DNA from 2 places in the Mesorhizobium subarcticum genome. Region 1 is predicted to be linked to the other one. Evidence: predicted binding sites of a transcription regulator. Region 1 holds the regulator's gene; the other holds the start of a gene.
The links. Region 1 encodes PhoB, which activates phosphate uptake and scavenging genes when phosphate is short. Its sites were predicted from a motif close to TGTCATNNANCTGTCAT; they were not measured.
Positions count from the first base shown of each region.

Region 2: the regulator PhoB is predicted to act here: its motif matches at 1,339-1,355, upstream of ACZYHG_RS28025 (LTA synthase family protein).

Region 1 is NZ_CM144237.1:2,091,480-2,094,688, reverse strand. It holds gene ACZYHG_RS10225 (ROK family protein) at 60-1,307, shown strand; gene phoB (phosphate regulon transcriptional regulator PhoB) at 1,462-2,151, opposite strand; gene phoU (phosphate signaling complex protein PhoU) at 2,167-2,874, opposite strand; gene pstB (phosphate ABC transporter ATP-binding protein PstB) at 2,900-3,209, opposite strand, start outside.
Region 2 is NZ_CM144237.1:5,698,559-5,701,767, reverse strand. It holds gene ACZYHG_RS28025 (LTA synthase family protein) at 1-1,299, opposite strand, end outside; gene fabD (ACP S-malonyltransferase) at 1,580-2,527, shown strand; gene fabG (3-oxoacyl-[acyl-carrier-protein] reductase) at 2,587-3,209, shown strand, end outside.

The DNA of each region.
Region 1 (3,209 bases):
TCGTCGGCAGTGTTCGAGGGGCCGGAGGAACCGCGGCGACCGGGAGGATGTGGGAAAGCATGTCGGTCGGAATCCGCCACGACGATCTGCGCCGGCGCAACCGCGCCATGGTGATTGCGGCCGTGCGCCGGGCCGGTCGGCCCTCGCGCACCGAGATCGCGGCGACCACCGGCCTCAGCCACTCGACCATATCGGCGATTTCCTCCGATTTGATCGGCGAAGGCATCCTGGCCGAAGGCAAACCGAGCGAGGCCGGCGCGCTCAAACGCGGCAGGCCGCAGGTCGGCCTCGGCCTCAACCCCGAGGCCGCGGCCGTCATGACCGTGGTGCTGTCGCTGAATTTCCTCTCCGTCGCCGTCATCGACTATGCCGGCCAGGTGGTATCGGAGGAGCAGCGCCGGTTGGACACGCTGACTATGTCGCGCGAGGCGCTGATCGGCGAATGCGTGGCCATCGTGCGGCGACGCCTCGCGGATCCCGACATCGATGTCCGCAGCGTCGCTCGCATCGCGCTGGCGATCCAGGGCATCACCGACACCAAGGCCCGGGCAATGCTCTGGTCGCCGATCACGCCGCAGACCGACATCGCCTTCGCCGACATACTCGAAGCCGAATTCGGCATCCCCGCCACCATGGAAAACGACTGCAACATGATGGCGGTGGCGCTGCGCTGGCGCGATCCCGAACGTTATCGCGACGACTTCATCGCTATCCTGCTTTCGCACGGCATCGGCATGGGCCTGGTGCTGAAGGGCGAGCTGTTCACCGGCACCCATTCCTCGGGCGGCGAGTTCGGCCACATGATCCATCGGCCGAACGGCGCACTCTGCCGCTGCGGACGCCGCGGCTGCGTCGAGGCCTATGCCGGCAACTACGCCATCTGGCGCAACGCAAAACAGCTCGGCGAGGACACCGAGCCGGTCGCCGATGTCAGCGACGCGCAGATGCGGGCCCTTGCCGCCACGGCGCGGGAGCGGGACGGGCCGGAACGCGAAGCCTACCGCAAGGCGGGCGAGGCGCTGGGCTACGGCCTCGGCAGCCTGTTCGCCCTGATCGACCCCGCCCCCGTTGCCATGGTCGGTGTCAGCGCCGCCGCCTTCGACCTGATCGAACCGGCGCTGCGGGAGGCCATCGCCCAGACCGCCGGTGGCCAGCATTCGAAATCGATTTCCTTCGACACCGAGCCGAACGAACTGCCCCTTATCCGCGAAGGCTGCGCCATGCGTGCACTGACCTTCGTAGACCAGGAGATTTTCGCGCCGGGCGCGCAGGGTAAGTCAGGCGTTGTCGGCAAGAACGTTGCCTGAATAACGCGTAGGGATATGTTGAGATTCAAGTCAGGCCGAGTCGAGAATGGTGGGTTCCGAGAACCGGAACGGAGCGGACATTTGGGTCCGTGAGTACCGGAAGCGCAGGAAACTGTCATTCGCAGGCCGGCATCACCTGAATATCAGCATATCCCTAATCTTCCCTGATCGCGTAGCCCGCCCCGCGAATGGTGCGGATCACATCCGGCATGCGGCCATTGTTGACCGCCTTGCGCAGGCGGCCGACATGCACGTCCACCGTGCGCTCGTCGATGTAGATCGTTTCGCCCCAGACATTGTCGAGCAACTGGCTGCGCGAGAACACGCGGCCGGGATGGCGCATCATGAATTCGAGCAGGCGGAATTCGGTCGGCCCGAGCCGGATCTCGCTCTTCTTGCGATAGACCCGGTGTGATTCACGATCGAGCACGATGTCGCCGACCTTGAGCACGCTGGACAGCACTTCCGGCTTGGCGCGGCGCAGCAGCGCCTTGATGCGGGCCATGAATTCCGGCGTCGAGAACGGCTTGACCAGATAATCGTCGGCACCGGTCGAGAGGCCGCGTACGCGGTCGCTTTCCTCGCCGCGCGCTGTCAGCATGATGATCGGCAGCCGCTCGGTCTCGGGCCGCATTCTTAGCCGACGACAAAGCTCGATGCCCGACACCGCCGGCACCATCCAGTCGAGCACCAGAAGGTCAGGGACGTTTTCCTGCAGCCGGATTTCGGCTTCGTCGCCGCGCGTCACCACTTCGACCTGGTAACCTTCCGATTCCAGGTTGTAGCGGAGGAGCACGCCTAGCGGCTCCTCGTCTTCCACCACCATGATGCGTGGCGCGATCATCGGCTTGTCACCCTGTTATGCCGCCGGCGCCGACATTGCGGTCTCGTCCTGCTTCGGGCGATTGGCGGGCAGCTGCGTGCCGGTCAGCACATAATACGCATTTTCGGCGATGTTGGTCACGTGGTCGCCGATGCGCTCAAGATTCTTGGCGCAGAACAAAAGATGCGTACAGGCGGTGATGTTGCGCGGATCTTCCATCATGTAGGTCAACAGTTCGCGGAACACCGAGGTGTATTTGACGTCGATGCGCTCGTCGTCATTCCTGAGCTTGGCGAGAGCCGAAGCGTCACCCGCCGCATACTCCTCGACCACGCCATGCACCTGGATCAGCACCAGCTGTGCCATGGCATCGATGGAGTGCGACAGGTCGCGCGGCGTGGCGCTGAGACCGACGGTGCCGACGCGCTTGGCGATGTTCTTGGCAAGGTCGCCGATGCGTTCGAGGTCGCCGGCCATGCGGATCGAACCGACGACATGGCGCAGATCGTCGGCCATCGGCTGGCGCTTGGCGATCAGCGTGATGGCGCGGTCGTCGAGTTCGCGCTGGCGGGCATCCATGATGGCATCATCGGAGACGACGCGCTGGGCGAGAGCGTTGTCGGAGTTCAGCAGCGCCTTGGTGGCGCCGCCGACCATCGAGCCGGCGAGATCGCCCATGTCGCTGATCAGCTTGCTGATCTGTCCGAGCTCCTCGTCGAAGGCTGCAACCGTATGTTCGGCCATGATCCTGGTCCTCGTATGCGTGCGATCAGCCGAAGCGGCCGGTGATGTAGTCCTGCGTGCGCTTCTCGCGGGGCGACGTGAAGATCTTTTCCGTTTTGTCGAACTCGACCAGCTCGCCCAGATACATGAACGCCGTCTGCTTCGAGACGCGCGCCGCCTGCTGCATGTTGTGGGTGACGATGACGATCGTGTAGTCGGCTTGCAACTCGTCGATCAGCTCTTCGATCTTGGCGGTCGACAGCGGATCGAGCGCCGAGGCCGGCTCGTCGAGCAGGATGACTTCCGGCTTCACCGCCACGGTGCGGGCAATGCAAAGCCGCTGCTGCTGGCCGCCC
Region 2 (3,209 bases), 2.9 Mb from region 1:
GCCATGGTTCTGCAGGCTGACCGCAAAGAAGAAAACCGGTTCGTCGCTGGCGTCCGCCTCGCGGATGATCTCGTCGGTCATCGACGCATCCGATGCCAGCGGTCCGCGCTTCTCCATGGGCGGCAACGTCTCTTCCGACTTGAAATCGTTGAAACCGAAATCGGCGTAGACCGCGCCACGGTTCCAGAACCAGTTGGTGCCTGGATGGATGGCACGAGCCCGGTAGCCTTCACTCTTCAGGAAGGTCGCCATCGAAGGTGTCGGCGTGCGCACATATTGCTGATAGGGGATGCTGCCGGCGGGCAGGAAGGCGTTGGAAAAGCCGGTCAGCGCCTCGAACTCGATATTCGCGGTCATGCCGCCGAACTCAGGCGAGAACATCGAACCGGAACGCAGTGCCCGCACGGTGGGAATGGGATCCGGCGTGATGGTGACGCCGGGGAGCTTGGTTGGGTCCCAGAAGGATTCGCTCATGACGACAATAATGTCGGGCTTTTCATCAGGCACCGAAGCGGCAATCTGCGGCCGGTCGATCGCGGCAATCGCCTTGTCCGAATAGCCCGGCGGCGCCGAGACATGCGCCATCGGCACATTGAGCGCAAAGGCGAGTGCAAAGCCGTTGGAGGCGTAGTTCTCCTTCTGGTCCCACATGATCGGGATGATCTGCAGCCGGTCCCGGGTCCAGGAGAAGGTCGCGTAGTCCATGATCGAGACGAAGAACGCGAGCAGCGGCACGGCCAGCGTCAGCCGGGCAAGGCGGCCCTTGCGGCTGAGTGCGGGAACCTTGCGGCGCCACAGCCGCCAGCCATAGACGAGTAGCGACAGGCCGGCGACGATGCCGACGACCATGGCGAGCGCGGTCATCGGCCGGTCGCGCACCAGGAGCGGCAGCAGCGCGAAGATCTGGCGGGCATAGAGAAAGTCAGTCGGATAGAGCGGATCGCCCAGATAATGCGATTTCTGGTGGCCGACAAAAGCCAGTGAGAGCGTCAAGGGCGCGACGATCATCAGGCTCTGGTGACTGCGCCCGAGCACGGCGTCGAGACCGATCAGGATCAGCGCGAACACGACGATCGTGGTCCAGCCAGGCTTGAGCGGCTGCAGGAAGAAGGAGACGGTGCCGGCAAAGTCGCCGCGCACGATCAATTCGATGGCAAACACAAGAATGGCCGCGATCGCCAGGCTGATCAGCCCGTAACGGACGACCGGCCACCTCCGGCCCGGCAGATAGCCGGTGGACGGATCGTCTTCCAGGAACTGTGGCGCGGCCTTGCCAGCGCGTTTCGAACTCTTGGCCACCTTAAACTTCCCCACCCAGCGACAGGCACGTCACTCGATTGTCATATAATTGTCACGCAAAGCTAGCGCCTCTAGAGAAAATAAGAAGAGCCAGCAAACGATTCGTGAGCGGTTTTCATCAGGAGTGATCGCCAAAAAGCCCTTTTGGAACAGGCACTCGGCGCGGGGACTTGACCCGGCGCCAGGTTGAACCGGGCTTGACTTGGCAGCCTGCCTTGCGCCACAGGCAGGGAAAACTCGTACTATCAGGCAAGCAAAACCAGTCTTGGAGAGCCCTCGCATGGCCATTGCATTCACCTTTCCGGGACAGGGCAGCCAGGCTGTCGGCATGGGCAAGGATCTCGCCGACGCCTTTCCCGAGGCGCGCAGGATCTTCCAGGAGGTCGACGACGCGCTCGGCGAGAACCTGTCGAAGTTGATCTGGGAAGGTCCCGAAGAGACCTTGACGCTGACTGCCAACGCGCAGCCGGCGCTGATGGCGGTATCGCTGGCGGCGATCAAGGCGCTGGAAGCGCGCGGTTTCTCGCTGAAGGACAAGGTCGCCTATGTCGCCGGCCACTCGCTGGGCGAATATTCAGCGCTTGCCGCCGTGGGCTTTGTTTCCGTTGCCGATGCCGCCCGTCTGTTGCGCATTCGCGGCAATGCCATGCAGGCGGCCGTGCCGGCCGGCGAGGGCGCCATGGCGGCGATCATTGGACTGGAGCAGACCGATGTCGAGGCCGCTTGCACCGAGGCCGCGCAAGGGTCCGGCAAGGTCTGCCAGATCGCCAACGACAATGGCGGCGGCCAGCTGGTCATCTCCGGCGCCAAGGCCGCGGTCGAGCTCGCTGCAAAGTTGTGCACCGAAAAGGGCGCCAAGCGGGCGTTGATGCTGCAGGTCTCGGCGCCTTTCCATTCGGCGCTGATGGCGCCGGCTGCCGACGTCATGCGCGACGCGCTGGCTGGCGTGACGAAGCATGCGCCGGCGGTGCCCGTGCTGTCCAACGTCACCGTGACCCCGACCAGCGATCCCGACGAAATCGCGCGGCGCCTGGTCGAGCAGATCACCGGCCGCGTGCGCTGGCGCGAAACGGTGGAATGGTTTGGCGCCAACGGCGTCACCACACTTTATGAGATCGGCGCCGGCAAGGTGCTGTCGGGCCTGGCACGGCGGATCAACCGCGACATCGCCACATCAGCCGTAGGCACGCCGGCCGATGTCGAGGCCGCGCTGGCTGCACTTGCATAATCCACTGGCGATTTGACCCCTCCCGTGGGAAGGGTGTTCTCTCAGATCAGGAGACGAAAATGTTCGAACTGACCGGCCGCAAGGCGCTCGTCACCGGCGCATCGGGAGGCATCGGCGAGGCGATCGCACGCGTGCTGCATGCGCAAGGCGCCATTGTCGGCCTGCACGGCACCCGCGTCGAGAAACTGGAGGCCCTGGCAAGCGAACTCGGCGACCGGGTAAAACTGTTTCCGGCCAATCTGTCGAACCGCGACGAGGTCAAGGCGCTTGGCCAGAAGGCGGAGGCCGATCTCGAAGGCGTCGACATCCTGGTCAACAATGCCGGCATCACCAAGGACGGGCTGTTCGTGCGCATGTCGGACGCCGACTGGGATAGCGTGATGGAGGTCAACCTGACCGCCGTGTTCCGCCTGACCCGCGAACTCACCCACCCGATGATGCGCCGACGCCATGGCCGCATCATCAACATCACTTCGGTGGTCGGCGTCACCGGCAATCCCGGCCAGACCAATTACTGCGCCACCAAGGCCGGCATGATCGGCTTCTCCAAATCGCTGGCGCAGGAGATCGCCACCCGCAACATCACCGTCAACTGTGTCGCTCCGGGCTTCATCGAATTGGCGATGACCGACAAGCTCAACGACAAGCAGAAAGAGGCGATCATGGCGGCGATCCCGACACG